Regions from separate parts of the Kribbella sp. NBC_00382 genome, predicted to be linked through region 4. Evidence: riboswitches for the same ligand, from Rfam matches in the RefSeq annotation. Region 4 holds a riboswitch; each other region holds the start of a gene.
What was found. A riboswitch is a leader RNA that binds a small molecule or an ion and turns the genes downstream of it on or off. The one in region 4 is predicted to bind cobalamin.
Positions count from the first base shown of each region.

Region 1: another riboswitch for cobalamin. It lies ahead of cobN (cobaltochelatase subunit CobN); the one in region 4 lies ahead of OHA70_RS15060 (ABC transporter substrate-binding protein).
Region 2: another riboswitch for cobalamin. It lies ahead of metE (5-methyltetrahydropteroyltriglutamate--homocysteine S-methyltransferase); the one in region 4 lies ahead of OHA70_RS15060 (ABC transporter substrate-binding protein).
Region 3: another riboswitch for cobalamin. It lies ahead of OHA70_RS29250 (magnesium chelatase subunit D family protein); the one in region 4 lies ahead of OHA70_RS15060 (ABC transporter substrate-binding protein).

Region 1 covers NZ_CP107954.1:6,136,001-6,143,860, reverse strand. Annotated here, with positions in the region: gene cobN (cobaltochelatase subunit CobN) at 1-1,492, opposite strand, end outside; cobalamin riboswitch at 1,527-1,662, opposite strand; gene OHA70_RS29235 (excinuclease ABC subunit UvrA) at 1,721-4,183, opposite strand; gene OHA70_RS29230 (TetR/AcrR family transcriptional regulator) at 4,188-4,886, opposite strand; gene OHA70_RS29225 (DHA2 family efflux MFS transporter permease subunit) at 4,940-6,367, shown strand; gene OHA70_RS29220 (hypothetical protein) at 6,364-6,786, opposite strand; gene OHA70_RS29215 (ArsR/SmtB family transcription factor) at 6,789-7,115, opposite strand; gene OHA70_RS29210 (AAA family ATPase) at 7,215-7,860, shown strand, end outside.
Region 2 covers NZ_CP107954.1:4,664,816-4,672,675, reverse strand. Annotated here, with positions in the region: gene OHA70_RS22605 (aldehyde dehydrogenase family protein) at 27-1,574, shown strand; gene OHA70_RS22600 (aminotransferase class III-fold pyridoxal phosphate-dependent enzyme) at 1,571-2,938, shown strand; partial or broken gene OHA70_RS39795 (aminotransferase family protein) at 2,941-4,131, shown strand; cobalamin riboswitch at 4,209-4,422, shown strand; gene metE (5-methyltetrahydropteroyltriglutamate--homocysteine S-methyltransferase) at 4,552-6,849, shown strand; gene OHA70_RS22580 (GNAT family N-acetyltransferase) at 6,928-7,386, shown strand; gene rocD (ornithine--oxo-acid transaminase) at 7,519-7,860, shown strand, end outside.
Region 3 covers NZ_CP107954.1:6,145,008-6,152,867, forward strand. Annotated here, with positions in the region: gene cobN (cobaltochelatase subunit CobN) at 1-1,081, shown strand, start outside; gene surE (5'/3'-nucleotidase SurE) at 1,126-1,881, shown strand; cobalamin riboswitch at 2,219-2,348, shown strand; gene OHA70_RS29250 (magnesium chelatase subunit D family protein) at 2,582-4,753, shown strand; gene cobO (cob(I)yrinic acid a,c-diamide adenosyltransferase) at 4,753-5,367, shown strand; gene OHA70_RS29260 (cobyrinate a,c-diamide synthase) at 5,364-6,719, shown strand; gene bluB (5,6-dimethylbenzimidazole synthase) at 6,716-7,860, shown strand, end outside.
Region 4 covers NZ_CP107954.1:3,072,582-3,080,441, reverse strand. Annotated here, with positions in the region: gene pdxR (MocR-like pyridoxine biosynthesis transcription factor PdxR) at 1-1,516, shown strand, start outside; gene OHA70_RS15075 (ABC transporter ATP-binding protein) at 1,551-2,339, opposite strand; gene OHA70_RS15070 (FecCD family ABC transporter permease) at 2,343-3,371, opposite strand; gene OHA70_RS15065 (FecCD family ABC transporter permease) at 3,368-4,369, opposite strand; gene OHA70_RS15060 (ABC transporter substrate-binding protein) at 4,398-5,420, opposite strand; cobalamin riboswitch at 5,443-5,626, opposite strand; gene OHA70_RS15055 (hypothetical protein) at 5,658-6,632, opposite strand; gene OHA70_RS15050 (thiamine pyrophosphate-dependent enzyme) at 6,644-7,860, opposite strand, start outside.

The DNA of each region.
Region 1 (7,860 bases), 3.1 Mb from region 4:
TGTCCGGGTCGTGGTAGATCGCGACCGGGTTCTCGCCGAATCCGCGGGGCGGCTGGATCATCAGTACTACGTTGCCGAACTGGAGCGCCGCCAGAGCGATCGCCGGCTCGGGGCCGGACTGGTCGACGTACAGGGAACCGGGTGCCTCACCCCACGCCTCGATCATTGCTTGCTGCAACGTTTCGGGGGTTTTGCCGAACCAGTGCTGGTACGTCGAGAGCGGGATCTTCGCGACTGCGCTCGACAGCTGCTCGTCGGTCAGCCAGTCGACATCGTGACCGCCGGCCGCGATCAGCCGGTGGATCAGGCCGTCGGCGCCGTCAGCGCCCTGGAGTTCGTCGAGGTTGAGGTCGGGGCCGAGGTCGTAGCCGGCGTCCTTGAGCTGGCCGAGGATGACGACCGCTGAGGCCGGCGTGTCGAGGCCGACGGCGTTGCCGATCCGGGCGTGCTTGGTCGGGTACGACGAGAGTACGAGCGCTAGCTTCTTGTCTTTGGGTTCTACGTGGCGGAGCTTGGCCTGGGCTACTGCGATGCCGGCGAGCCTGGCGCAGCGCTCCTCGTCGGGTGCGTAGCTGGCGATGCCCTCGGCGTCGTACGCCTTGAAGGAGAACGGGATGGTGATGAGGCGGCCGTCGAACTCGGGGATCGCGACCTGGGTGGCGGCGTCGAGCGGGCTGATCGCGGCGTCGCTCTCGAGCCACTGCTCCCTGGTCGAGGTCAGCGCGAGGCCTTGAAGGAGAGGGATGTCGAGGGACGCGAGCGCGCCGGCGTCCCAGGAGTCGTCGCCGCCAGCTGTTGCGTTGGAGGCGACGGTGCCGCCTGCTGCGAGGAGGGTGGTGACTAGGACGTCACATTCCTTGAGCAGGGTGAAGAGGTCGGCGTTGTCTTCGTGCGTGGGGTCTAGGCCGCGCAGCGTTCCGCAGTACAGGGGAAGGGGCTGGGCGCCGGCCTGCTCGATCGCGGTGGCGAGGGCGTCGACGAAGGCGGTGTTGCCGGAAATCTCGTGGGCGCGGTAGTAGACGATGCCGACTACTGGCCTGTGGTCCTTGGCGAAGGTACGGCCGGCGCGGATCCCGTAGGTCGGGAGGGTTTTGGGTGGGTCGAACTCGTCGCCGGTGAGCAGGATGGTGTCTCGGAGGAAGCCTGCGAGGTTTTGGAGGTTTTCGGAGCCGCCCTCGCGGAGGTACGCGAGGGCCTCGGTGACGGCGCCGGCGGGGACGGTCGACATCGACATGAGCTCGGCGTCGGGGGCTGCCTCGCCGCTCAGTACGACCGTGGGGATGCCCGAGGAGATGACGGCGTCGAGACCCTCCTCCCAGGCGCGGCGACCGCCCAGCAGGCGGACCACTACGACCTCGACGCCGTCAAGCAGGGTGGGAACGCCATCGAGCTCGACCCGGGCCGGGTTGGCGACCTTCCAGCCGGCTTGCGCTTGCGAAGCGGCCAGCAAGTCGGTATCGGCGGTGGAGAGCAGCAAAAGGTTCGCGGGCACGCGCGGCCGGTCCTTCCTCGGGGTGTCCACGCCCCAGGTGGCAGGTACGACAGCAGCAGTTCCTGACTCCCGGGTCTACCCCGGTCACAGTGGCGGGACCGCCCCGGACTCACACCGGGTTCCTGCATCAGCCGTCGATGACATCGCCGACTCTAGTCGACGGAGATGTACTCCCCCATGGCCAGGCTCCCGCTCGCTCCTCCATCGCTCACCCGCCCGACGCTCCGATCAGTCAACTCGGCGGAGGTACTGGCCGGTGAGGCTTTGTTTGATATGTGGGAGGAGGGCGGGGGTGGTGGCGGCGACGATTTGGCCGCCTTGGGTGCCGCCGCCGGGGCCTAGGTCTAGGACGTAGTCGGCGTTGGCGATCATGTCCAGGTCGTGTTCGATGACTATGACGGTGGCGCCGGCGGTGATGAGGCGGTCGAAGACTGCTAGGAGGACTCGGATGTCGGCGGGGTGGAGGCCGACGCTCGGTTCGTCGAAGATGAAGAGGGTGCCTTGCTGGGGCTTCTCGAGGTCGGCGACGAGCTTGAGGCGTTGGGCCTCGCCGCCGGAGAGGGCTGGGGTTGCCTCGCCCAGGAGGAGGTAGCCGAGGCCTACCTCGTCGAGGGTGCGTAGGCGGGCTTGCATCTTCCGCAGGGTGGTGAACTTTGTGCGGGCCTGTTCGACGTTCAGGGACAGGGCTTCGGCCATGGTCAGGCCGTCGAGGGTGATCGTGTCGGCGTCGGGGCTGTAGCGGCGGCCTTCGCACAGGGGGCAAGGGATATCGACGTCGGGGAGGAACTGCACGTCCAGGGAGATTTGGCCGGTACCGTCGCATTGGGGGCAGCGCAGGCTGCCGGTGTTGTAGGAGAAGTCCGCTGCTTTGAGGCCACGCGCCCGCGCCTCGGGGGTGGCGGCGAAGGCCCGGCGGAGGTCGTCGAGGACGCCGCTGTACGTCGCCACGGTGGAGCGCACATTGCGCCCGATCGGGACGGCGTCGACGATGACGGTACGGTCGATGCCGCCGGCATCCAGGTGCCGTACATGCTTCGGCGCGTGGCCGGTCAGCGCCGCGGCGAGGCTATCGAGTACGAGCGTCGTCTTTCCTGAGCCGGATACACCGGTGACCGCCGTCAGCCGCAGCAAGGGGAACGAGGCTTCGAGAGCCTGAAGCGTGAAGCGGGGGCCGGTCTCGAGGCGGATCCGGCCGTGTTCGAAGACGTCGTCGAGGGGCACGCGGGGGCGGATGACCGTCCGCTCCTGGCCGCTGAGGAAGCCGCCGATCACCGACGTGGGCGACTTGGACAGGTCCGCGACGGTGCCGGTGGCAACTATCTCGCCGCCGTGCGCGCCGGCTCCCGGGCCGATCTCGATCAGCCAGTCGGCATGGCGCAGTACCCGGACGTCGTGGTCGACGAGGACCACGGAGTTCCCGGTCTCGACCAGGCGGCGCGCGACCGTCATCAGGGCGTCGATGTTGCTCGGGTGCAGCCCGATGGACGGCTCGTCGAGGACGTAAAGCAGGCCGGTCGCGCTGCTCCGCAGAGTACGGCTGAGCTGTACTCGCTGCAGCTCGCCGGTCGAGAGCGTGCGCGACGCCCGGCCGAGCGACAGGTAACCGAGTCCGAGCCCGAGGAGGTGTTCGGCGGTCGGGGTGAACGCGTCGACGATCTGCTCCGCCATCCGGGTGAGTTCGGTCGGCGCGGCCGCCGGCAACGAGCGGACGAAGTCGGTCGTACGGTCGAGGCTCCAGGTCGAGACGACGTCGAGCGTGACGCCGTTCAGGGGTACCGATCGCGCGCGTTCGTTGAGTCGGGAGCCATGGCAGGCCGGGCATTCGGCGACGTGGACGAAGCGGTCGAGGCGGGTGAGCGACTTCTCGCTCTGGGCGTTGGACAGCGCGTCCTCGATCACCCGGTTGGCGTTGCGGTAGGTCGCGTTGAGCTCGAAGGCGTTGCCTTTCTTGCTCGTGACAACAACTGTCCGCTTGGTCTCCTCGCCGTGCAGCACGATCTCGCGTTCGGCCGGCGTCAGCTCCTGGAACGGCACGTCTACTCGCACGCCGAGCTGGGCGACCACCTGAGGCAGGAGGCCGGCGCCGAACGAACCCCAAGCAGCCACAGCACCGTCGGCGATACTGAGCGATTCGTCCGGTACCAGCGAATCCTGGTCGATCTGCCGCGTCTCGCCCGTGCCCGCGCATGTCTCGCAGGCGCCATCGCTGTTGAACGCGAACGACTCCGCACCCGGTACTGCGAAGCGCTCGCCGCACTCAGGACAGGTGAGATGCGCGGTCGACGCGATCTCGAGCGTCGGCTTCACGCGATGGCCGTTGGGACACAGGTGCTCCCCCAGCCGCGAGTACATCAAGCGCAGCGAATTGAGCAGCTCCGTCGCGGTGCCGAACGTACTGCGAACACCCGGTACTGCGGGACGCTGGTGCAGCGCGATCGCGGCCGGCACCCCGTCAACGGCGTCGACGTCCGCGCGAGCAGCCTGTGACAGCCGCCGACGCGTGTACGAGGACAAGGCTTCGAGGTACCGGCGCGAACCCTCCGCATAAAGCACCCCCAGCGCGAGCGACGACTTGCCCGACCCGGACACGCCGGTCAGCGCGACGAGCTGCCGCAGCGGCACGTCGACGTCGACACTCTTCAGGTTGTGGACCCGGGCACCCCGTACTGCGACCTGCTCGCCCCAATGCATGTGGTCATCGTAGGTTGGCAATCATCAGGTTCAGCGTGAAGTCGAAACGTTCATGGCCCATGCCGGCCGTCAGCTGGAACGCATGGCGCCGGATCTGGGGGAACTGATCGGCGGGCAGCGCGCTGAACCGCTCGACCAAATCCTTGCGGCTGACCACCCAGTCCTCATGCTGTGCGACCAGCGAACGCTCCAGCGCGTAGGCGCAGGTATAGAGCCAGAGGGCATCGATGGCCCAGGCTGCCGTCTGCGATTCGATGCCGCCGGCAAGCAAGATGGCCAGCATTCCTTCGTTGACGCGTAGGACGTCGAGATTGGTGGAGACCATCGCCAGGGCGGCGCGGGAGATGCCGGGGTACTTCAGGTACTGGTCGCGGGCCTGGGCGCAGACGTCGTGGATCTGCTCGCGCCAGGCCGACCGGTCGGGTGTTGGTAGTACCAGCTGGGAGCAGAGCCGGCCGATGATCAGCTCGTCGATGTCCGCTTTGTTGACGACGTGCGCGTACAGCGAGGCCGGCCCGGTGTTCAGGACGGCGGCGACGCTCCGCATCGTCAGGGCGTCGTACCCCTGGGTGGCGACGACCTCGAGCGCCGCGTCGGTGATCCGGTCGACGGTGATCGGGTCTTTGCGCCGGGTCTGGCGGACCGGCGCTGCGGCCGGCTGAGCGTGGCGGGCGGCACGGCGTTCTCTCGGATCGACTGGCATGTGACCGACCCTACAGTTGACACGAACAATGTTCCAAGCGTAGAACTTAGTTCGTGACTATAGAACAACGTTCGTTAGAAGCGTCGAGTATCGCTCCGTTTCCTCTGCGCCAGGCCTGGCTCGTCCTCGCCGTCGTCTTCATCGCCGACGTGATGGACGTGATCGACTCGACGATCGCCAACCTGGCCGGCCCATCCATCCGCGCCGACCTCGGCGGTAGTGAGACGACCCTGCAATGGGTCCTCACCGCCTACACCGCCGCCTTCGCGATCGGCCTGATCACGTCCGGCCGACTAGGTGACCTGTTCGGTCGCCGCCGGCTGTTCCTGCTCGGCATGACCGGCTTCACCCTCGCCTCGCTCGCCTGCGGCCTGGCCCCCGGTGTCGCCTTCCTGATCACCGCACGCATCCTGCAAGGACTGTTCGGCGCCGTGATGATCCCGCAGGGCTTCGCGATGGTGAAGGTCGTCTTCCCACCGCAGTTGCTGCGCAAAGCACTCATCCCGTTCGGTCCCGTGATGGGACTCGCGACCGTCGCCGGACCGATCCTGGCCGGCTGGTTGCTGCACCTCGACCTGTTCGGCAGCCAGTGGCGCTCGATCTTCCTGATCAACGTGCCGATCGGCATCGTCGCCCTGGCCCTCGCCTGGCGAATCCTGCCCGCCAAGACCGGTGAGGACGAGACCGCCCGACTCGACCTCGGCGGCGTCGCTCTCCTCACTCTGTCCTCGGCGCTGCTGATCATCCCGCTGATCCAAGGCCGCGAACTCGGCTGGCCACTGTGGACCTACCTGTCGATGGCCGGCTCAATCGTCTCCTTGGCGCTGTTCGTCGCCTCCGAACGACGCAGCAAGCACCCAGTGATCACGCCCTCGCTGTTCACCAAGCGCAGCTTCGTCGCCGGCCTCGCCATCACCGGCGCCTTCTACGCATCCCTGAGCGGATTCCAGCTCGCGCTCAATCTGCTTCTACAGCTCGGCCTGCACTGGACCCCGCTGCACACCAGCCTCACCCTGATCCCCTGGGCGCTCGGCAGCGCCGTCGCTGTAACGCTCGCCGGCGCCGTACTCGCCCAGAGAATCGGCCGCGCCACTCTGCATCTCGGCCTCGGTATCGCAGTCATCGGCCTGATCGTCTTGTGGTGGACCGTCGCGAACACCCACCTCACCTCGTGGACGCTGGCTCCGTCGCTTCTGCTGATCGGATTCGGCACCGGCCTGGTGTTCGTCCCGATCTTCGACTTCATCCTCGGCGCAGCGACCGCCGAAGAAGTCGGTACCGGCGCCGGCATGCTCAACGCCGTCCAGCAGTTCTCCGGCGCCATCGGCGTCGCGGCCCTCGGCACCGTCTTCTTCGCCCGCGTCAACCACGGCGGCGCCATCCCCTTCAACCATGCAGGCGAACTAGTGATCGCCCTCGCTGCCGTCTTCTTCAGCGTTACCTTCGCCTTGGTCTGGCTCCTCCCGAAGCGGAGCGCCTAGGCAAGTCGGTCGGCGAACCAGCCGATCACGTTCGGCCAGAAGTAGAACGCCTTCTCGCCACCGGGAACCAGCGTCATCTCGACGCTCACCCGGGTCCCACCCTCGAAGGACTCGAAGCGGACCTCCGTCTCGGTGTCGTCCACCGAGCTGCGATAAGCCATCAACTTGCCCGGCTCCCACTCGGTGATCTGCCCCATCTCGAGGACATCCTCGGCACCGGCGGCATCGGCGTACCGATAGACCTCGAGGATCCGGCCGCCGACGCCGGGCTCGATCTGCATCCCGATCGCGCGGTTGGCATCGAAGAAGTTGATCGGCCCGCGGACCCACCACAGGTCGATCTCGTCGGTGAAGACCCGGAACGCGGTGTCCGGATCGGTCGCGACCTCGACCACCGCGGACGCTGACTGCTTGACCATCGTCATTTCTCCTGTTCGATGTGTCGCTTGAATGCCCCCAACTGCTCCTGCCAATGCGCCTGTACCTGATCGAGCCACGCCTGTACCGCGACCATCGGCTCCTGCCGCAGCCGGAACACCCGCAGCCGCGCGTCATCCGGCACCCGCTCGTCGTCGATCAGCCGGGCGGCCAGCAAGATCCGAAGATGGCGGCTCATCGCCGGCGCCGACGCCCCGGTCGCCACCGCAAGCTCCCCAGCGCGCCGAGGCCCCTCCCCTAGCAACCGAACGACCTGCCGCCGCGTCGGATCAGCCAGTACCTCGAAGAAGCGATCAACCTCGTCGTCCATGGATTAATAGTTACATCGGCAGTTAACTATTCGCAAGACGTGAAGGACCCTGACGCACTAAAGTGGGCGGGCCTGGAGGTCGGCTAGGAGAGGAAATTCGTGGAGCAGCACACTCGGCGAGCGCGCGTGCTCGACGTACTCACGGCTGAGCAGGCCTGGGAAGTACCGGATGGTTGGCTGGCGGGGGTCCGGGGGCAGCTCCGGGCGTGGGCCGATGATCCGACGGCGCTGCGGCCGGGGGCTTTTCCGGAGTTCGTCGAGGGGACGCCAGCGGCGGTGTGGTTCGCGCATCAGATCGCGCCACTGCTGACCGGCTGGATCCCGGTACTCCGCGGCGAATACGCCGACGTCAGCGCGATCTTGACCCGCGACTTCTATCGCCCGGCGGCGTGGCTGGGTTCCGGACACGTCGTCCGGGTCGCGGCGACCGACTGGCCGTTGCTGGTGCTGTCCGGTGCCCGGAGCTTCACCGAAGAGGGCCGACGGCAAGCATTGCAGTTGTCGCGTGACGTGGTGAGCCTGTTCGTCGACGCTCCGCCGATGGCGGCTCGCGCTCGGGCGTTGACTGCTGGGTTCGATCGGGTGCTGGGCGATCGCGAGGCGACCCGGATGCATGTCGCCGCCGACTACGACACGATCGCGCAGTTCTGGCGGACGACGGTGCTCAGCGACGCGGAGCGCGCAGTACTGCCGGAGCTCGCCGGTTCAGAGGCTGCACTGAAGTACTCGCTCGACACGTTGCACG
Region 2 (7,860 bases), 1.6 Mb from region 4:
TCCGGCCACTCCGCCAAGGAGCATCCATGACCGAGAAATTCCGCGTCACCTACGCAACACTCTCCGCTGACAACGAGGACCTGCAGGCCGCCTACGAGAAGGGGCTGGAGGAGGCCCGCGGCTGGCTCGGCGCGACCATCACGCCGACCGTCGACGGCGTCGCCCGCCCGGGCGGTGAAGCCTTCGACGTGACCAGCCCCGGCGATCCGTCGCTGGTCCTGTGCACGGTCAAGAGCGCGGTCGCCGCCGACGTCGACGACGCGGTGAAGGCCGCCGCGGCCGCCGCCCCCGGGTGGGCCGCAACCCCTTGGAAACAGCGGATCGAGGTACTGCGCCGCGCAGCGGACCTGATCAGCGAGCGATCCAACGAACTCGCCGCGTTGATGAGCCTAGAGGTCGGCAAGAACCGCCTCGAAGCGCTCGGCGACGTCGAGGAGTCGGCCGACCTGATCCGGTACTACTGCCGGATGGTCGAGGACAACGACGGCTTCGTCCGCCCGATGGAGCAGCTCTCCGACAAGGAGCTGACCACCAGCGTCCTGCGCCCGTTCGGTGTCTGGGGCGTGATCAGCCCGTTCAACTTCCCGATGGCACTGGCCGCCGGCCCGGCCGGTGGAGCGCTCGTCGCCGGGAACACGGTCGTGCTCAAGCCGAGTCCGCAAGGCTCGTTCACCGCCGCCAAGCTCGCCGAGTGCTTCGGTGACGCCGGGCTGCCCGCAGGCGTGTTCAACCTCATCCCTGGTGGGGACGAGGTCGGCGGGCTGCTGGTCGCTCACCCGAAGGTCGCCGGACTGACCTTCACCGGGTCGTACCAGGTCGGCATGTCGATCTACCGCAGCTTCGCCACGTCGTACCCGAAGCCGGTGGTCTGTGAGATGGGCGGCAAGAACCCTGCCGTCGTGTCGGCGCAGGCGGACATCGACCTCGCCGCTGCCGGCATCGCCCGGTCCGCGTTCGGGTTCTCCGGTCAGAAGTGCTCCGCGTGTTCGCGCGTCTACGTGCAGCGTGAGGTCTTCGAGCCCTTCGTCGCAGCCCTTGCCGAGAAGGCGAAGACGGCGATCGTCGGCGACCCGACCGCCCGCGACACCTTCGTCGGCCCGGTCATCGACCCCAAGGCAGTCCAGCGGTACCTGGCCGCCGTCGCGCACGCTCGCGAGCACGGCAAGGTGGTGGCCGGCGGCAACGTCATCGACGGCAACTACGTCCAGCCGACCGTCGTCACCGGTCTGCCGGCGGACGACCGGCTGCTGCGCGACGAGCTCTTCGTCCCGTTCGTCGCCGTCGTCCCGGTGGACTCGCTCGACGAGGCGTTCACCCTCGCCAACGACACCGAGCTCGGCCTCACCGCCGGCTTCTTCTCGGCCGATGACGCCGAGGTCGACGAGTTCCTCGACCGGATCGAGGCCGGCGTCGTCTACGTCAACCGTGCCGCCGGCGCGACCACCGGCGCCTGGCCCGGTGTCCAGCCCTTCGGCGGCTGGAAGGGCTCCGGTACCTCCGGCAAGGCCGGCGGCGGCCTGTACTACGTCCAGCAGTTCCTGCGCGAACAATCCCGAACGGTGGTAACCCGATGACCGCGACCCTCCCCGCAGACCAGTCAGCCCAGGCATCCGCCACGCCCGACTGGCTGGCCGGCCGCTCGGTCCCGGACGTACGGACCGCACTGCCCGGCCCGCTCTCCGCGGCCATCGTCGAGCGCGATCTCGCCATCACCAGCCGCTCGCTGCCGCGTGCCTACCCGCTGGTCCCGCAGCGCGGCCACGGACTCGCGATCGAGGACGCCGACGGCAACCTGTTCCTCGACTTCAACGCCGGTATCGCGGTCAACTCGACCGGCCACTGCCACCCGCGCGTCGTCGAGGCGGTCAAGCAGCAGACCGAGACCCTGCTGCACTACTCGGCGAGCGACTTCTACCTGCCGATCTACTCGGAGATGTGCTCGGCGCTGGCCGCGACGGCGCCGATGAGCGATCCGGTCCGGGTGTTCCTGAGCAACTCCGGCGCCGAGGCGGTCGAAGGGGCGCTCAAGCTCGCCCGGTACTCGACCGGACGCCCGTACGTGATCAGCTTCTTCGGCGCCTTCCACGGCCGCAGCATGGGCGCGGTCACCCTGACCGCGTCGAAGGCCAAGTACCACAAGGGATTCGGCCCGTTGCTGCCCGGCGTGCTGCACGCGCCGTACGCGTTCAACGGGCGGGACCCGATCACGGGGGCTCCCGTCCACGACGAGGAGGCGACGTTCGACTACCTGGAGAACACGCTTTTCCGTTACCAGGTTTCGCCGAGCGAGGTGGCGGCGATCTTCGTCGAGCCGATCCAGGGTGAGGGCGGCTACATCGTCCCGCCGGCGGCGTGGATGGCACGGCTGCGCGAGCTCTGCGATCGGTACGGCATCCTGCTGGTCGCCGACGAGGTGCAGTCCGGCGCGGGACGTACCGGCAAGATGTGGGCGATCGAGCACCAGGACGTCGAGCCGGATGTCCTGATCAGCGCCAAGGGTCTCGCCTCCGGCCTGCCGTTGGGTGCGTTCATGGCCCGCGCCGAGCTGATGGAGAGCTGGCCGGCCGGCGCCCACGGCTCGACGTACGGCGGTAGCCCGATCCCGTGCGCCGCCGGGCTGGCCACGCTCGAGGTGATCCACGAGGAGGGGCTGCTCGCCAACGCCGACACCATCGGCCGGCAGTTGATGACCGGACTGCGCGAGCTGCAGCAGAAGTTCCCCGAGCAGATCGTCGACGTCCGCGGGCTCGGCCTGATGATCGGCGTCGAGTTCCGGACCGCCGAGCAGGCCAATGCCGTTCAGCAGCGTGCGTTCGAGCGCGGGCTGCTCGTGCTCGAGTGTGGCGAGACCTCGATCCGGATGTCGCCGCCGCTGGTGGTGACGGCCGCTCAGGCCCAGACCGCGCTGGAGCTGTTCGGCGCCGCACTGGCCGGATAACGATGGCCGTCTTCTCTCGGGCCTCGGGCAACGACCTTCCGGTTGTTGCCCGGGGCACCGGCGCACTGCTCTTCGACACCGACGGCCGCCGGTACCTCGACGGCTCGGGCGGTGCGATCGTGGTCGGCATCGGGCACGGTGTCGAAGAGGTCGGGGACGCCATCGCCAAGCAGTCCAAGCTGGTGGCCTATGCGCACGGCACTGCTTTCACGTCCGCCGCGTTGGAGGACTACATCGCGGAGCTCTCGCCGCTGCTGCCGATGGACGATCCGTTCGTCTATCCGGTGTCGGGTGGCAGCGAGGCGGTCGAGACCGCACTCAAGATGGCTCGTGCCTATCACCTAGCGCGTGGTGAGGACCGGTCGGTGGTGATCGGTCGCGAGGGCGCGTACCACGGCAATACTCGTGGCGCGCTGGACGTCTCGGGCCGGGCTGGACTGAAGGCGCCTTACCTTCCCTGGTTGGGATCGGCCGTGCACACCACGACGCCCTATGAATACCGATCCTCGCTCAGTGGGCAACAACACGCGGATCATTTGGAGCGGCTGATAGTTGCTCAGGGCCCCGAGCGAGTTGCGGCATTCATCGCCGAGCCGATCTCCGGTGCGGCACTTGGCGCATGTGTCCCGCCGGACGACTACTGGCCCGCGATTACGGCGGTCTGCCGGAAGTACGGCGTACTGGTGATTGCTGACGAGGTGATGACCGGGTTCGGGCGGACCGGCAAGTGGTTCGCCTGTGAGCATTGGGGTGTGCGGCCGGACATCCTGGTTGCCGCGAAGGGTGCAGCGTCCGGCTATTGGCCGCTTGGGTTCGCTGCTTGCAGTGGTGAAGTCCACGAGAAGATCGCCGGGTTCACGCACGGCTTCACCTACTCGCACCACGTCGTCGGCGCGGCGGCTGGGCACGCAGTACTCAAGGTCCTCAAGGATCGCGACCTGATCGCAGCCTCTGAGCACCAGGGCGCCCTGCTGAAGGCAACCCTGGAGAAAGCGCTCGGCGATCACCCTGCCGTTGGGGACATCCGTGGTCTGGGTCTGCTGTGCGCCGTTGAGTTCGTCGCCGACCGGTCGACTCGCGCGCCGTACCCGCGAGCTGACCGTCTTGCCGAACGGATCGTCGCCGCGGGCAAGGAGGATGGCGTCCTGCTCTACCACTCCACCGGATGTGCCGATGGGGTGAACGGAGACCTGATCCTGTTCGGACCGCCGCTGGTGATCACCGACGCTCAGATCGCGGAACTCGCCGAGCGGGCGGCCAGCGCAGCACGTAGGGTGGTGGCTGCAGTTGGTTCGTCCTGCCCGCCAGGTAGGACGTCGTAAGAGGGAACCCGGTGTGAATCCGGGACTGCCCCGCAGCGGTGAGTGGGAACGACCGCCGTCATACGCACTGGGCCCGAGAGGGCTTGGGAAGCGACGGCCAGTAGGTGTCTGGCAACAGGCGAGCCCACGAGTCCGAAGACCTGCCACTGCCCATTGGCGCCCCGTGCGCCCGTGGTGATCTCGGTGACCTCGTGGGCAGGTCGGCGTGCGCGTGGCTGGTCCGAGTCACCCGTGTGCTGTCCCCTTCGTGGCCCTTGATCTCTTCAAGACGAGCTCACGAAGGAGAGACTCTTGACTACGCAGTCCGTGGCCACCGTGTACGGCTATCCCCGGCAGGGCCCGAACCGTGAACTGAAGAAGGCCATCGAGGGCTACTGGAAGGGCAGCGTCAGCGCTGACACCCTCCGGCAGACCGCTCGGGAACTCCGCTCGGCCAATTGGCGGCAACTCGCCGCCGACGGCATCGACGAGATCCCCACCGGTGACTTCTCGTACTACGACCACGTCCTCGACACGACCGTCCTGGTCGGCGCGATCCCCGAGCGTCACCGCGCGGCCGTCGAGGCCGACCCGCTGGACGGGTACTTCGCGATGGCGCGCGGCACCCAAGAGGTCGCGCCGCTCGAAATGACCAAGTGGTTCGACACCAACTACCACTACCTGGTCCCCGAGCTCGGCCCCGATACCGTCTTCACGGCCAACTCCGCCAAGCAGGTCAGCGAACTCCAAGAAGCCGTCGCGCTCGGCCTCAAGGCCCGCCCGGTCCTCGTCGGCCCGATCACCTACCTCCTGCTGGCCAAGCCCACACCCGGCGTCGCCTTCGAACCGCTGTCCCTGCTCGACAAACTCCTCCCCGTGTACGCCGAGGTGCTCGCCGACCTCCGTGCCGCCGGAGCCGAATGGGTGCAACTGGACGAACCGGCGCTCGTCCAGGACCGTACAGCCGACGAGCTGGACGCCACGGCCCGCGCCTACGCGACGCTCGGCCGACTCGCGGACCGCCCGAAGCTGCTCGTCGCCTCGTACTTCGACCGCCTCGGCGAAGCCCTCCCGGTACTCGCGAAGGCACCCGTAGAAGGCCTGGCCATCGACTTCACCGGGCCGGCCGCCGCCAACCTCGACGCGCTCGCATCAGTGGCCGGTATCCGCGACAAGCGCCTCGTCGCCGGGGTCGTGAACGGCCGCAACATCTGGATCAACGACCTCACCAAGTCGCTGGCCACTCTCGCGACGCTGATGGGCCTCGCCGGCCGGGTCGATGTCAGCTCGTCGAGCTCTCTGCTGCATGTTCCGTTGGATGTCAGTGCGGAGACCGACCTCGACCCGGAAGTCGTTCCCTGGTTGGCGTTCGCGCGTCAGAAGACGGTTGAGATCGCGGTCCTCAAGCGCGGTATCACCGAGGGGACGGAGGCAATCGCGGACGAGCTGGCCGCCAACCGTGCGGCGCTGGCCTCGCGGGCCTCCTCGCCACTGACGAACCGCGCGGAGGTCCGCGACCGGGTCGCCGCGGTGACGGCGGCCGACAGCCTGCGCTCTGCGCCCTACACCGAGCGGACCGCTGTACAGCGCGCGCGGCTTGGGTTGCCGTTGCTGCCGACAACTACTGTCGGGTCGTTCCCGCAGACCGATGAGTTGCGCACGGCAAGGGCTGAGCTGCGCGCCGGGCGGATCGGCGTACCGGAGTACGACGAGCGGATCGCGGCGGAGATCCGGGAGGTGCTCGCGTTCCAGGAGAAGGCCGGGCTGGATGTGCTTGTGCACGGGGAGCCCGAGCGCAATGACATGGTCCAGTACTTCGCCGAGCAGCTGGATGGGTACCTCGCGCTGCAGCACGGCTGGGTGCAGTCGTATGGCACTCGGTATGTGCGGCCGCCGGTGCTCGCGGGTGATATTTCGCGGCCGGAGCCGATGACCGTTCGGTGGTGGAAGTACGCGCAGTCGCAGACCGACCGTCCGGTGAAGGGCATGCTCACCGGTCCCGTGACGATGCTCGCCTGGTCATTCGTCCGCGACGACCAGCCGCTTGGCGACACGGCTCGGCAGGTCGCGCTGGCGCTGCGGAACGAGGTGAACGATCTCGAAGCGGCCGGTGCCGCGGTGATCCAGGTGGACGAGCCGGCGTTGCGCGAGACGTTGCCGCTGCGGCAGGCGGACCGGGCGGAGTACCTGGCCTGGGGTACTGAGGTGTTCCGGCTGACGACGAGTGGGGTGCGCGCGGACACGCAGATCCACACTCACATGTGTTACGTCGAGTTCGGCGACATCCTCAACGCGCTGGACGAGATGGACGCCGATGTGGCGAGCCTGGAGGCGGCCCGGTCGCATATGCAGGTCGCTCACGAACTGGGGTCGGCCGGCTATCCGCGTGAGGTCGGGCCTGGGGTCTACGACATCCACTCGCCGCGGGTGCCCGGTACGCCGGAGATCGTCTCGCTGCTGCAGAAGGGGCTGGCCGCGATCCCGCCTGAGCGGCTCTGGGTCAACCCCGATTGCGGGTTGAAGACGCGCGGCTGGGCGGAGGTTCGCGACTCCTTGCAGAACCTCGTCGGCGCGGCGCGCGAAGTACGGGACACCCTCTCGCCCTCCTGAACCGACTGGGACCAGCCTTTGTCGGAAGGCTGGTCCCAGTCTTCCCTCTTTGCGACTGAGTCGCATAACATGCACACCGTGACACTGACCTTGAGGGCGGCCGTCGCGGCGGACGGACCGGTACTCACCCAGCTGGCGAGAACCTCCGCTGCGTATGACGGCGAGTACCGGGCGGTGATCGTGGAGCAGACGATCGATGCCGCCTACCTGGCGAAGAACCCGGCCCGGGTGGCTGAGGACGAGCGTGGAGTCGCCGGCTTCTACACGCTGGAGATCCCGGGCCGCGGTGAGCCCGGCGAAGGTGAGTTGGACTATCTGTTCGTCGCGGACGATCGGCAGGGGGCAGGAGTCGGGCGGGCTTTGATGGACGACCTGCGGGTCGAGGCCGCGGCGCTCGGGCTGCGGCGGATCCACATCGTGTCGCACCCGCCGGCGGAAGGGTTCTATCTCGCGATGGGCGCGACGCGGGTGGGATTGCTGGAGCCGCGCGGCCGGGTGACGTGGGCTCGGCCGCGTCTGGTGCTGGAGCTGTTGTGATGGCCTTGTCATGGCGGCCAGATTGCCCGAATGTCGGACAATTTGATGGGCGCTCTCGGCCTGAGCCGCCTTGGGCCCTAGGCTCTGGGCGTCTGGGCTTTGCGACCGAGAGGCTGATCCGTGACTGATCCGATGGCGCTGGAGAACAGCTACGGCGCGCACAACTACCACCCGTTGCCCGTTACCGTCGCGACAGCGGAGGGGGTGTGGGTCACCGACACATCCGGCGAGCGGTATCTGGACTGTTTGGCTGGGTACTCGGCGCTCAACTTCGGGCATCGGCATCCGGCGCTGGTCGCTGCGGCTACGGAGCAGCTCGGGCGGGTCACGTTGACCAGCCGGGCCTTTCACCATGATCAGCTTGGGCCATTCTGCGCTGAGTTGGCTGCGCTGTCCGGCAAGGATGCGGTACTTCCGATGAACTCGGGCGCCGAGGCGGTCGAGACCGCGCTAAAGCTGGCCCGCCGATGGGGG
Region 3 (7,860 bases), 3.1 Mb from region 4:
GACGGGGGAGTGGCCGCGATCGGTCGGCCTGACCGTCTGGGGAACGTCCGCGATGCGCACCCAGGGCGACGACCTCGCCGAGGTGCTCTGGCTGCTCGGCTGCCGCCCGGTCTGGGACGAGGCTTCGCGCCGCGTCACCGGGTTCGAGGTCGTCCCGCTCGAGGAGCTCGGCCGGCCGCGCGTCGACGTGACGATCCGGATCTCGGGCTTCTTCCGGGATGCGTTCCCGCATGTCGTCTCGCTGCTCGACGAAGCGGTCCGGACAGTCGCCGCGCTGGATGAGGATGCCGAGAGCAACTACCTCCGGGCGCACGTCGACGCTGATGTTGCTGCTGGCAACGACATGCGCTCGTCGACCGCGCGCGTGTTCGGGTCCAAGCCCGGCTCGTACGGCGCTGGGCTGCTGCCGCTCGTTGACGCGCGCAACTGGCGTACCGATGCTGAGCTGGCAGAGGTCTACGCGGTCTGGGGCGGGTATGCGTACGGCAAGGACCTCGACGGCGCGGAGGCTCGCCCGTCGATGGAGCGGGCCTACGCTCGGATCCAGGTCGCGGCCAAGAACGCGGACACCCGCGAGCACGACATCATGGATTCGGACGACTACTTCCAGTACCACGGGGGCATGGTCGCGATGGTCCGGCACCTGACCGGTTCCAACCCCAAGGCGTACATCGGCGACTCCGCAGTACCGGCCCAGGTGAAGACTCGGAGCCTGGAAGAGGAGACCAAGCGCGTCTTCCGGGCCCGCGTGGTGAACCCGCGGTGGATGGCGGCGATGCAGCGGCACGGGTACAAGGGCGCCTTCGAGATGGCGGCGACGGTGGACTACCTGTTCGGGTACGACGCCACGGCCGGCGTGGTCGACGACTGGATGTACGAGACGCTGACCACGGAGTACGTCGCGAACCCGGAGATCGCCGAGTTCTTCCGCAAGTCCAACCCCTGGGCGCGGCACGGGATCGCCGAGCGGCTGCTCGAGGCCGCCCAGCGTGGATTGTGGGCCGAGCCGACCGAGGAAGCACTGGAAACCCTGCGCACTGCGGTTCTGGAAACAGAAGGTGACATCGAGGATCGCGGCTGAGACATCCGGCCGCGGCGACGGCCAGGGTGTGATTGGGTGGACGCATGGCGCCCGAACAGCTGAGAGTCCTGGTCACCAACGATGACGGCTACGAGTCCCTGGGGATCCAGGCGCTCGCTGCGGCCATGGAGGGCCTCGGCCATGCGGTGCAGGTGGTGGCGCCGTGGGACGACCAGAGCGGCGTCGGCAGCTCGCGCGCCGGGATGATCGGCAAGGCGGTCGCGTCGAAGACCGGTGAGAACGGGTTCATCGGGATCGACGGGACGCCGGCGTTGGCCGTCACACTCGCCCGGCTGGGCGCGTACGGGCCGTCGCCTGATGTGGTCGTATCCGGCATCAACAACGGGCAGAACATCGGCCCGATCCTGCACTCCGGTACGGTCGCCGCCGCGCTGACCGCCTCGAGCCAAGGGTTGTCGGGGCTCGCGATCAGCATCGACTCGGAGGACCCGCAGCACCTCGACACGGCGGGCGCGGTCGCGGCGGAAGCGCTCTCCTGGCTGCTGGAGCAGCCGCAGGGCACGGTCATCAACATCAACGTTCCCGACGTACCGATCGCTGAGCTGAAGGGCGCTCGTTGGGCGCGGCTCGTTGGTTATGACCGGTCCCGGCTGGTGCTGGAGAAGGCGCCGACGGGGGAGCCGGTGGTCGGCCTGGTACTGCGTGAGCCCCCGACCGAGACCGACACCGACGAGGCCTTGCTGCTCGCCGGGTACATCACCGTCACCCCGATCACCGGCGTCGGCGAACTCCCCGGCGACTCGGCCGCCACCCACCTCTCAGCCGCCTTCACCAACTGACACATCCGCCACACCCACCTTCCCCACCGCCCCACCGCCCCGCGAGCGCCCACCGCCCCGCCGCCACGCGAGCGCCCACCGCCCCGCCGCCACGCGAGCGCCCACCGCCCCGCCGCCACGCGAGCGCCCACCGCCCCGCCGCCACGCGAGCGCCCACCGCCCCGCCGCCACGCGAGCGCCCACCATTTCGGTGGTTAACCCCCGAGCCGGTGGGTTGCCTCCCGTGCATACAGGGTGGCAACCCACCACTTGAGTGGATAACCCCCGAAATGGTGGACGCTTGGGGCGGTGAAGATCGCCACAGGGCTCCCGGCCGTACGCGGGGTGGTTGGTGTGGAATGATCGCCGGGACGGTAGTGGAGGAACACCGGTGACGGCCTGAGACGGCCGGATTCCGGGGCGGTCCCGCCACTGTGACCGGGGTCGTTCCCGGAAGCCAGGACATCTGCTGCCGTCCGCCAGGGAGCGCTCTCCGCGCGCCCGGCGTGCCAAGTGCCGAGGCGGGCGTGGACACCCGCGGGACGAAGGGACACCACCCGTCATGCGGTCTGCTCCAACCGGATCAACCCCCTCGAACAGCAACGAGCCGCCGCCTCCGGCCGGCCAGCGCCCGCCCGCCCCCGCCGTCGGCCAGCGCCCGCCCGCCGCTTCCGTCGGCCAGCGCCTGACTGCTGGTTTCCCCTTCACAGCGGTGGTCGGCATGTCCGACCTCCAGTTGGCGCTGATTCTCGCTGCGGTCTCGCCGGCGATCGGGGGCGTGCTGATCCGGGGCGAGAAGGGCACGGCGAAGTCCACCGCGGTCCGGGCACTCACCGAGATCCTCCCCGCCGTAGACGTCATCGAAGGCTGCCGCTTCTCCTGCGACCCAGCCAACCCCGACCCGACCTGCCCCGACGGTCCGCACCCGTCAGACTTCAGCTCTCAGGCCCGTCCGGCCCGCCTGATCGAGCTGCCCGTGGGCGCGACCGAGGACCGTGTTCTTGGTTCCCTCCATCTCGAGCGAGCGCTCTCTGAGGGCGTGACCGTCTACGAGCCGGGTCTGCTGGCTGCCGCCCACCGCGGGTTGCTGTACGTCGACGAGGTCAACCTTCTCCACGACCACCTGGTCGACGTACTGCTCGACGCCGCGGCGATGGGCCGCGCGACCGTCGAGCGCGACGGCGTCTCGATCACCCACCCGGCGCGCTTCGTCCTGGTCGGCACGATGAACCCCGAGGAAGGCGAACTCCGCCCGCAGCTCCTCGACCGCTTCGGCCTGACCGTCGACGTCGTCGCCAGCCGCGACCCCGCAGTACGGGTCGAGGTGATGCGCGCGCGACTCTCGTACGAGGCCGACCCGACTGCCTTCATCAACCGGTACGCCGGTGCGCAGGCCGAACTGTCCGAGCGCATCGTCAAAGCCCAGTCCCGTCTGGCGGACGTGATCCTCACCGACGCCGCGCTGCGCCAGATCGCCGAGATCTGCGCCTCCTTCGACGTCGACGGCATGCGCGCCGACCTCGTCACCGCCCGCACTGCGGTCGCGCACGCTGCCTGGTCGGGCCGGACTGTCGTCGAGGTCGAGGACGTCCGAGCCGCCGCCAAACTAGCCCTCCCACACCGCAAACGCCGCAACCCCTTCGACGCCCCCGGCCTGGACGACGACCAACTAGAACAAGCCATCCAAAACAGCACCCCACCGGACGACGACCCCGACGACGACCCAGACGGCGGTCCCGACGGCCCGCCCGGCGGGAACCCGGATGGTGGCGACTCGAACGGCGACGACCCCGACAACACCCCGCCGACCGACACCGACCGCGCGCCGAACACCGACGCCGAACTCGACCGCCCCGACGCGACCCAACCGCCGACGAACGCCTCCGATCCGGACCAGACGAAGAACCCGGGGAGCGCTCTCCCCGGTCCGGCACCGATCGGCGAGGTCGCTGCCAGCTCCGAGCCGTACAAAGCCCGCCTCCTGAGCGTGCAATCAGCCGGCGCAGGCGTCGCCGGCCGGCGCTCCAAAGCGCTCACCGACGTCGGTCGCGTCGTCGGCGACCGCCCCCGAGCCGGCCGAGAATCCGGCCGCCCCCACCTCCTCGCCACCATCCGCGCCGCCGCCCCCCACCAACACGCCCGCGGCCGCTCACTCCCCGGCAGCGCCGATCGCGATGGCGCCGGCCCTGGTCGCACTGCCCCCGGTAGCACCGGCCCTGGTCGCACTGCCCCCGGCAGCACCAGCGCCGGCCCCGGCAGTACTGGTCTGGCCCGCTCGGGTGGCGGCCTTGCCGTCCGCGCCTCCGACGTGCGGCTCGCCGTTCGTGAGGGCCGCGAAGGCAACCTCGTGTTGTTCTGTGTGGACGCGTCCGGCTCGATGGGGACGAAGAAGCGGATGACCGAGGTCAAAACAGCGATCGTCTCGCTGCTGCTCGATGCCTACCAGCGCCGCGACACCGTCGGCCTGGTCACCTTCGCCGGGGCCGAGGCAACAGTCGCCCTCCCGCCGACGGGCAGCGTCGAGACCGCAGTGCGGCGTCTTGAGTCCCTGCCCACCGGCGGTCGCACCCCGCTGGCCGAGGGATTGCTGAAGGCTTCCGACGTACTCCGAATCGCCGCGATCCGCGATCCCCGCAGGCGTCCCTTGCTCGTCCTCGTCACCGACGGTCGCGCAACTGCCGGTGACAAGGCGTTCGCCAGGGCCAAGCAGGCCGCTGGCTGGCTCGGGCAGCAGGGGATCGCTTCGGTCGTGGTCGACTGTGAGCCGCGCCGCGGAGTCCGGCTGGGACTAGCAGGGGAGTTGGCCGCCGATCTCGGCGCGGAGTACCTGGATCTGGGAGAAGTTGCCGCGGGCAATCTTGTTCGCGCGGTCACCGATCGGAGCGCCGCCTGATGCCGCAGGGACAGCCAACCGTCGTACCGCAGGACGGCCTGACCACCCGGCAGCGCCGGAACCGGCCGCTGCTGATGGTGCACACCGGTGAAATGAAGGGCAAGTCGACCGCCGCGTTCGGGATGGCGCTGCGCGGCTGGAACCAGGGCTGGAACATCGGCGTCTTCCAGTTCGTCAAGAGCGCGAAGTGGAAGGTCGGCGAGGAGAGCGCGTTCCGGGCCCTCGGGAAGTTGCATGAGGCAACGGGTGAGGGCGGCCCGGTCGAGTGGCACAAGATGGGCGAGGGCTGGAGCTGGTCCCGCAAGGCCGGCACCGAGGAGGACCACGCCGCCGACGCGCTCGAGGGCTGGCGCGAGATCCAGCGCCGGATCGCCGCCGAGACCCATGACCTCTACGTGCTCGACGAGTTCACCTACCCGATGAAGTGGGGCTGGGTGGACGTCGACGAGGTGGTCGAGACGCTGACCAACCGCCCGGGCCACCAATACGTGGTGATCACCGGCCGCAACGCTCACCAGAAGCTGCTCGACGCCGCCGACCTGGTCACCGAGATGACCAAGGTCAAGCACCCCATGGATGCCGGCCAGAAGGGCCAGAAAGGCATCGAGTGGTGATTCCACGGGTGGTGATCGCGGCGCCGTCGTCCAGCGCGGGTAAGACGACGGTTGCGGTCGGATTGATGGCTGCGCTGCGGCGGGCCGGGCACACGGTGGCCGGGTTCAAGGTCGGGCCGGACTACATCGACCCGGGCTTTCACGCGGTGGCGACCGGACGGCCGGGGCGCAATCTCGATCCGATGCTGTCGGGTGAAGAACGGGTCGCGCCGCTGTTCGCACATGGGAGCGTGGGCGCGGACATCGCCATCGTCGAGGGCGTGATGGGCCTGTACGACGGCGCGCTGGGCACTGAGGGGTACTCGTCGACCGCCCACGTCTCCAAGTTGCTGCAGGCACCGGTCGTGCTGGTGGTGGACGCATCGGCGGCCGGTCGCAGTGTTGGCGCGGTCGTCCAGGGGTTCGTCGCTTTCGACACCGGCGTGCGCATTGTCGGGGTGATCCTCAACAAGGTTGGCTCCGACCGGCATGAGGCCGAAGTGCGGGCAGGGGTTGCGCCAACCGGCGTACCGGTTCTCGGTGTACTGCGTCGCGATACCCGGCTGACCGTTCCCAGTCGGCACCTCGGACTCATCCCCGCCGACGAGCAACGCGAGCAGGCCGTGACGGCAGTCGACGCCGCCGCCGAACTGGTGAAGCAAGGCGTCGACCTGGAAGCCTTTGTCGCCGCTGCACGTGCGGCCACTCCGCTCGATGTGATCGCTTGGGATCCCGCCGCAGAGGTGGCCCCGGCCGAAGAAGGCCGCCCGGTGATCGCCGTGGCCGGTGGCCCGGTCTTCTCCTTCCGCTACACCGAGACCGCCGAGCTGCTGACCGCCGCCGGCGCCGACGTCGTCACCTTCGACCCGCTGCATGAATCCTTGCCTGAGGCAACATCAGCGCTGTACCTCGGCGGCGGCTTCCCGGAACTCCACGCGGAAGCGCTCTCCGACAACGTCGCGCTCCGCGACCAGGTCGCTGCCGAGATCGCCGCCGGCCTGCCGGTCGTCGCCGAGTGCGCCGGCCTCCTGTACCTGTGCCGCGAACTCGACGGCCACCAACTCACCGGCGTCCTCCCCGCCAAGGGCCAGATGACGAGCCGCCTCACCCTCGGCTACCGCACCGCGATCGCCGCCTCGACGACGGCGATCTTCGACGAGGGCCGCCGCGTGCACGGGCATGAGTTCCACCGGACCACTGTGGAGTTCGACGAGGACGTCCCGGCCGCCTGGTACCTACCGGGCGGCAAGCAGGAGGGCTTCGCGCGAGCCCAGATCCACGCCTCCTACCTCCACCTGCACTGGACGGCCACGCCCGACGTCCCGGCCAGGTTCGTGGCGGCCGCACGAGTCCACGCGGGGCTGGAGAAGTGAGCCTCATCCTAGGCATCGGCCTACGCTCCGGTACGTCGTACCGGGAGCTCCGTGACCTCGTGGACTCGGCGCTGGTCTCGCTGCAGCCGGCAACCGTGAGCCAAGTGGTCACAGTCGACGGCAAGGAGACAGAGCCCGGTCTGCAGCGACTAGTGGCCTCACTGGGAGCGACGCTGTTCACCGCGACCAAGCTGGAGCTCTCTCAGCAACCAGTACCGACTCCCAGCGAGCAGGTCGACCGCCTGGCCGGTACTACGAGCGTCGCCGAGGCAGCTGTCATCCTCAGCGGCGCCGAGCTCGTACTACCGAAGCAGGCCTCGGCGCGAGCAACCGTCGCCGTCGGCCGGCTGCCAGAGACGGCCGGTGGCGCGGCGGGCGCAGCCGGTGAGGCGTCGGCCGCGGGGGTGACACCTGCTCCTGGGTATGCGGTGGGGGAGCGGGACGTAGTTCACCGGGTACTGGCAGAGCGGCGTGATGTGAGGCGTGGGTTCCTGGACCGGCCTATTGCCGATGACGTGCTGACCAGAGTGCTGGAGTCGGCACATCGGGCACCTAGTGTCGGCCTAAGCCAGCCGTGGGACTTCCTGCTGATCAAGGACGTCGCTACCCGGCGGAAGATCCATGACCTCGCCTCTGCGCAGCGCGACGCCTTTGCGGCTTCACTACCCGCCGACCGGCGCAGCTCCTTCGACGGGTTGAAGATCGAGGCGATCCTCGACACTCCGCTGAACATCGCCGTCACCTGTGACCCAGGGCGAGGTGGCCGGCACGTACTGGGTCGGCATGCGGATCCACGGACCACCTGGTTCTCCGCGGCCATCGCGATCCAGAACCTGTGGCTGGCAGCACGCGCGGAAGGGCTCGGCGTCGGCTGGGTGTCCTTCTTCGAGCCTGGTGAGGTCGCAGCGGTACTGGATCTGCCTTCGCACGTTGAGCTGGTCGGGTACCTCTGTATTGGTCACGTGGTGGAGTTCGCTGCGGCCCCGGAGCTGGTGAGGAGCGGCTGGGCTGCTCGGAGGCCGCTGTCGTGGGCAGTGCACCAGGAGTCATGGGGACAGCGCGGGTTGCCGGGTGTGGAGCCCAGTGCCGTGATTGCTGGGGATGCTGCTGCGGCGACAGGCGTAGTACGGGCTGTAGGTGC
Region 4 (7,860 bases):
GAGCAGGTCCAATGAGAGTGCGACTGGTAGATCCAAAGCAGGCGCCGACTTCCTTCAACTACGCCCCGAGGAGGCCCCGTCCGGCGGCCTGGCCGAGTGGCTGGCCACCGAGCTCCGCACAGCGATCGCCGACGGCCGCCTCCCTATCGGAAGCCGACTCCCCGCGACCCGCCAACTCGCGACTGAGCTGCAGGTCTCCCGCGGGGTGGTGACGGAGGCCTACCAACGCCTCACCGAAGACGGTCACGTAGCCGGCCGCGGCCGCGCCGGCACCACCGTGGTCGCGGCGCCCGTCAGCCGACCCGCGGTCTCCGACGAGGTACCCGCTGTGGGGGCCCGGCTTCGTGGGTTGTCGGTGGAGGGGGCTCGGGTGGGGCGGCTTACGTTGGCTGAGCCTGATCAGGACATCTTCGACGCGATGCGGGCGGCGCCGGCTCGGATTGATCTGACGCCCGGGGTGCCGGATCTGGCGGCGTTCCCGCGGGCCGCCTGGCTGAAGGCTGAGCGGGCGGTACTGACCGACCTCTCCGCATCGGCCTTCGGCTACGGCGACCCAGCCGGTACGCCGGCGTTGCGGCTCGCCGTCGCCAACTGGCTGGCGCGCAACCGTGGAATCAAGGCCGACCCGGCCGACCTCATCATCGTCGCCGGTGTTTCCCAAGCACTCGCCTTGATCTGCCAAGTGCTCGGCAGCGACGGCATCACCGAGCTGGCCGTGGAGGATCCGGGTTCACTCGGCTCCCGCCAGCATCTGCAGATCTGGGGCATGCAGACGCCGCCCATCCCGGTCGACGACGGCGGACTACGCGTCGACGTACTACGAGCCAGCAGCGCCCGAGCCGTCCTCGTCACGCCCGCGCACCAGTTCCCGACGGGCGTAGTACTGGACGGAGAACGCCGACGAGAGCTGATGCAATGGGCCACCGACGGCGGCCTCATCATCGAGGACGACTACGACGCCGAACACCGGTACGACCGCCCACCGGTCCCCGCCATGCGCGCAATGCTCACCGAGCAGGTGATCTACACCGGCAGCATCTCCAAACTCCTGGCCCCCGCGCTGCGAATCGGCTGGATGCTCCCCCCACCCCGCTACCGCCGCGCCCTGATCGCCGCCAAACGCCATGCCGACCTAGGCAACGCAGGCCTACCGCAACTAACCCTCGCCCACCTGATGGAATCCGGCGACCTGGAACGCCAACTCCGCTTCGTCCGCCGCCGCCACCGCACCCGCCGCGACGCGATGATCACCGCCATCACCAACCACTTGCCCACAGCAACAGTCCACGGCGCCGCCGCCGGCCTCCACCTGACCATCACCTTCCCCGAAGGCCCCGACGACATAGCCCTAGCCTCAGCAGCCCTGGACCTAGGCGTCAAAACCCAACCGCTCTCCTGGCACTACCAACACCCCCTGGCCCCCGGCCTGGTCCTCGGCTACGCCGCCCGCACCCCCACCGACATCACCACCGCCATCCCCCAAATCGCCACCGCTCTCAAGTCGTTGTCCACTTGATGGAAACGGGTCGGCGGCGCAGGAGCGGGGACGGTCAGCGCGGGCGGCGGGGGCGGGGTAGGACTAGCGGGGTACCGGTGAGGGGGTCTTCGATCACCTCGCAGGGGAGGCCGAAGACCTGTTCGACGAGGGCTGCCGTGACGACCTCCTCGGGATTGCCTTGGGCCACGACTTGGCCGGACTTCAGGGCGATCAGGTGGTCGGCGTAGCGGGCGGCGAGATTGAGGTCGTGCAGCACGAGGACGACCGTTTTGCCACGGTCGCGGTTGAGGTCGTGGACCAGATCGAGGATCTCGAGTTGATGGGCGAGGTCGAGGAAGGTGGTCGGTTCGTCCAGCAACATGGTCTCGGCGTCCTGCGCCAGTGCGAGCGCGATCCAGACCCGCTGACGCTGACCGCCGGACAGCTCATCCAGGGAACGGTTCGCCAGGTCCGAAGTACCGGTGGCTTCCAGCGCGGCCGCCACCACCCGCTCATCCTCGGCTGACCATTGCCGGAACCACCGCTGATGCGGATGACGCCCGCGTCCGACCAGATCGGACACAGTGATCCCATCCGGCGCCACCGGCTGTTGCGGCAACATCCCGAGCTTCGTCGCCAACGTGCTCCCAGACAGACCAGCAAGGTCGGCGTCGTCCAGATAGACAGCACCGCCCTTCGGTGCCAGCAGCCTGGCCAGCCCACGCAGCAGAGTCGACTTCCCACAAGCATTCGCCCCGACGATCACGGTGATCCGGCCGGCGGGAATCTCCACCGACAACTCCGTCACCACCGGCGTCGCGTCGTACGCGAGGCTCAGGCTCTCGGTGCGCAGTACGCCCATAGGTCAGCCTCCTTGCCCGACGCGGTTCGCGCGAGCCATCAGAATCAACAGGTACGGCGCGCCGAGAAACGCCGTGACGACACCGACCGGCAGCGCGGTGGGCGCGAAGAGCTCCCGCGCGAGCAGATCGGAGCCGACCACCAGCAGGGCCCCGATCGCCCCGGCAGCAAGCAATCCGGCGACACGTTCGGCGACCAACCGACGGGCGAGCTGCGGCGCGACCAGCGCAACGAAACCGATCGGTCCGGCTGCCGCCGTCGCGAGCCCAGCCAAGCCGACTCCGACAGCGATCAACAGCCCACGCGACAGCTCGACCCGGCCGGCGAGCGTCCGGGCGAGGTCGTCGCCCAACTCGAGCAGCCTCAACTGTCGCGATCCAGCCATGGCCGCTGGTACCAGGATCAGCAGCGTGATCCCGATCAGCGTCACATGCGGCCAGGACCGTCCGGCGAGACTGCCCGCCAGCCACATGGAGGCACTCTTGGCCGCGTAGATATCGGCCAGCGTGAGCAGGTACGCCGTGATCGAGCCGACGATCGCTGTGACGCCGATCCCGACCAGCACCAGGCGATACCCGGCAATGCCTTGTCTATAAGCAAGAAGGTAGATGGCGGTTGCTGTCAGCAAGGATCCGGCCAGCGCGCCGGCCGGGAGCCAGCCGATCGACGTACCGAAGATCGTGATCATCAGTACTGCGGCCAGCGCAGCACCCGCGTTGATCCCGATCAGGTCCGGGCTGACCAGCGGATTGCGCGCCAACCGCTGGAAGATGGCGCCCGAGATCGCGAACGCGGCCCCGACCCCCATCCCGACGAGGACTCTGGGCAGCCGATTGTTGACCACCACGTCCGTCATGATCAAAGAGCCGTTGCCTGCCAGGGTGTTGAGCACCTGCGGCAGCGGGATCTCGTAGTCGCCGAGGGTGAGCGAGATGGCAGCGATCACCAGAGCGGCCACCCAGGCGACCGTCGCGACCACGATGCCGGCGACGTCGACCCGGGTGGAGAACGGGCCGATCCGGATCGCCTTCACAGCTCGGCCAGCTTGCGGCGGCGGACGAGGGCGATGAACAGCGGAGCACCGATCAGCGCAGTGACGATGCCGACCTGCAGTTCATCGGGTCGTGCTACTAGCCTTCCGGCCACGTCCGCGAGCAGCAGAACAGTCGGCGCCAGAACGAGTGACCACGGAAGGATCCACCGGTAGTCAGCACCGACCAGAGCTCTCGCCACATGCGGCACAGCGAGGGCGATGAAGGCGATCGGTCCGGCCATCGCGGTCGCAGTACCGGCGAGCAGCATGACGGCGAGGGCTGCCAGTACGCGAACCAGACCGATCCTGGTCCCCAAGGTCACAGCCAGGTCTTCGCCGAGAGCCAACTGGTTGAGCGATCGACCGAGAGTCAACGCCAAGAGGATGCCTAGGGCAATGAAAGGCAAGGCCTGGGCAACGATCGCACTGGTTGCCAAGGTCAACGAACCGACGACCCAGAACCGGAACTCGTTGAGGGTGGAGAGGTCGAGCAAGGTGATGGCCGAGGTCACCGATCCGAGCAGGGCGGAGAGGGCGGCCCCGGCCAATGCGAGCTTGATCGGGGTGGCGCCACCCCGACCGACCGAGCCGACGAGATAGACCACGACGGTCGCGATCAGAGCGCCACCCATCGCGAACCACACGTACCCGGTGAGCGACTGGACGCCGAGCAAACCGATCGCGGCGACGACGGCCAGTGCGGCACCCGCGTTCACGCCGAGGATTCCCGGGTCGGCCAACGGGTTGCGGGTGATTCCCTGCATCACGGCGCCGGCCAGGCCGAGGGCTGCCCCGGCGAGTAGGCCTGCGGCAGTACGGGGGAAACGGAGGTACCGGATCACCCGGTCCGTGTCGGATCCGGTGAAGTCGGCGGCCGCGACGAAGACGTCGTGCGGGCCGAACCACTGGTTGCCGGCCACCAACGACAGCAACACCGCACCCAGCAAGACGACGCAGGCCACAGCCAGGCCGGCCGCCCGCGCGCCACCGCTCTTCACGCGACCGGGGCCATCGCGACCGGAGCCTTCACTTGACCAGGTCGGGGTGGATCAGTTTCGCGATCAGTTCGGTGGAGTTGGCGCCGCGGACACCGGCCGAGTGGTGGGCGAACAGCCACGGGTACACGTGCCTGTTCTTGACCGACTTGAGGTTCGCGTACGCCGGATTGCCGAGGATCTTCTGGACGTCCGGCTGGACCTTGGCCTCGGTCAGCGAGGCGTCGCAGCAGCCGCTGATCAGGACGTAGTCGGGGTCGCGCTTGATGAACTCCTCGATGCTGATCTTCACGTTCCGCTTCGAGGTCAGGTCGGCGAAGGCATTCACCCCACCGGCCTGCTTGATCAGCACGGTGCCGAAGTCGGGGCCGCCCGACACGGTCAGGCCGCCGCCCTCCAGGCCGGGGCGCAGGATCGCGACGGTCGGCTTGTCGGCGCCCTTGACCTTCGCCTCGACGGCGGCGATCCGCTGCTGCTGGTCGGCGATCACCTGCTCGGCGCGGTCGGAGACAGCGAACAGCTTGCCGAGGTCGCGCAGATCGGCGTACACGTTGTTCATCGAGACGGTCGAGGGGTCGATCGCCTCGTCGCCCTTGCCGTCCGCGGTCGGGCAGAGCGGGCTGAAGATCCAGGTCTGCACGCCGAGGTCCGACAGGCTCTTGCGGCTGCCGAAGCTCTCGTCGCTGCCGCCTCCGCCGAACACGTCGTTGAAGCCGGAGAGCACGAAGTCCGGGTTCTGGCTGAGCAGTTCTTCTCGACTCGGCAGGTTCTTGTAGTACTTCGCGTCCTTCTGCGCGGCGGCGTACTGCGGCAACACCTCGGCATCCAGATACGCCGTACCGACCAGCCGGTCCGAGATCCCCAGCGCGTGCGCCATCTCGATGGCCGGCTGATAGGCCGCGAACACCCGCTTCGGCGGCCCGTCGACAGTCACGTCGATCCCACAGTTCTTCACCGTGATCGCATTCGCACCTGCACCCGGCCCGGCGTCGGCCGCACCCCCACAGCCGGTGACCAAGGACAGTACGACGACAGCAGCAACCAGCGTTTTCACGCGCGCCTCCAGCACCTCGTGGACGGTGTGACACGCCGTGGCCGGTCTCCTGGCTGACGGGAACCTCATCCCAGGGCTGACCTTCCCAGCCAAACCTCAGCCAGTGGTCTCTGTCTCCAGATCACCCAAGAACATCCCGCTCACAGTGGCGAGGGCCGCGCCGGCATCCCACCGGCTTCCCGAACACCACGACGCGCCAACCGTAACCCACCTGCAACCCAGTCGCAGAAGCCGGGGTCAGCGGGTGTAGAGGCCTGACATGGCTAGGGCGAAGGTGACCATGTTGTCTTTGTCGGTGGTGCCGGCGGGGAGGGGGACCAGGTCGATCAGCTTGTCGGTGCCTACTCGGATGACGGAGCGGCCGGTGGCGGTGTCTACGTAACCCTCGTCGCCTAGGGGGATGGGGAAGGAAGTTGTGGCTTTGCTGATGGGGGCGATGACTGCTTGGGCGTCGGCTACTCGGCGGACGGTGGAGTAGAGGACGCGGGTCTTGGTGATCCAGCCGCAGACGATGTCGCCGGCGGCGGTTTCGCTGTCGCGGCGGACCGTAGCTTCGGCGCCCATCACCTTCGCGGCGACTGTGGTGCCCCGCTCGCATTCTGGGCGGGTGATGAAGGGCGCGGGCTCTGGGAGACCCTCGGCTTGTTGGGCTGCGTCCTGGGCCAGTACAACGTACTTCGCCAGCGTCGCGGGCGGCCCACTCATCTTGCGCAGCTTGCCATCGGCCAGGAACACGATGAAGCGGCTGTTCCCGAACCCGCCCTGCCCGACCGTCACCGGCTTGGCCGGCTCGCCCTTCGTCGCGTCGTAGGCCTTGCGAGCCGCCGCAAGGTCCGCGGGGGTCGCGAAGAAGACGGACGTGCCAACTCGTAGTACCGGACCGGACGGAGTCCTGCTCAGGTCGAGCTGGCACTGGTCGTACGTCGGGAAGCCGAACTCGGCCGGCACCTGCGTCGGGTGGATCCGCACCACCGGCACACCCAGCGTCGACTGGACGAGCGTCTGGTTCATCCGCACGCACAGGGTGTCGGCCACCTTGGAGCTAGGCGGCGTACTCGGCGTATCCGTCGGCGTAGGGGTAGGCGACTCAGTAGGCGTAGTGCTCACCGAGACCAGCGGCGGCACGCTGGGCGCCGTCTCGCCCCCAGGACCGCCACACCCGGCCAACAACGCAGTACTGCCGAGCAGAGCCACCACCAAGCGAGTACGCATGGTCACAGAGACTACTCGTGGCTCTCGATGAACTCCTTCGTCTTGGCGATCGCGAACCCCCACCCCTGGTGCACCGTCGGCGCCGGCGGGATCGCGATCTCGTCCGGGTTCGTCAGCACGTCGATCAGCACCGGCCCAGCAGTCCCCAGCGCCCGCGAGACCGCCTCATCCACCTCGCCTGGCCGCTCCACCCGAATCCCGGTCAGCCCGATCGCCTTGGCCACCTCGGCGAAGTCCGGGTTCGCCAGCTTCGTCCCGTACTCCGGCAGCCCCACCTGCTCCATTTCCAGCTTGACCATGCCGAGCCGCCCGTTGTTGAACACCACCAGCTTGACCGGCAACTCGTACGCCACCGCCGTGATCAGATCCCCGAGCAGCATCGACAACCCACCATCACCGCAGAACGCCACCACCTGCCGCGAGCGATCCACCGCCGACAACCCGAGCGCGTGCGGCATCGCATTCGCCATCGACCCCAGGTTGTACGACCCGATCAACCGCCGCTCGCCCCGCATCCGCACATACCGCGCCAGCCAGACCGTCGACATCCCCGTGTCACTCGTGAACAACGCGTCATCCGAGGCATGTCGATCAACAGCCGCCGCCAGCAGCTCAGGCCGGATCCGCGCCTCCGGGTTGTCCACCTTGCGCCGCAGCAGCCCCTTGGGCTTCCGGTCGAACGCAGGATCGGTGAACTGCACCTGCCGCTCCCGCCAAGCCGCGTACGACTTCAGTGCCTTGTCCAGATGCCCAGTGGAAGTCTTCTGCTGCAGTAGCGGCAACAACGACGCCAGTGTCGGCTGTGCGTGCCCAACCAGCCCATGGTCGACCAGCACCCGCCGCCCGATGTGCGCACCCCGCAGATCCAGCTGTACGACGGTCTTCCCGGCCGGCAGGAACTCCCGGTACGGAAAGTCCGTCCCCACCAGGAACAGCACGTCACATCCGTCGAACGCCACCTTGCTCGCGTGATTACCCAGCAGCCCCGACTGCCCGACCTCCTGCGGCAAGTTCTCCTCAAACCGCTCCTTGGCCTTCAGCGTCAGCACAGTGGGCGCCGCCAACAGGCTAGCCAGCTCCTGCACCTCAGTCAGTGCCTCACGAGCCCCCATGCCCACCAGTAGCGTCACGTTGTCGGCAGCGTTGAGTACTGCCGCTACCTTCTCCAGTTCAGCCGCGTCAGGCACGGTATGCGACGCAGGCTCGAGGAACTGCGGCACCGGCGTAC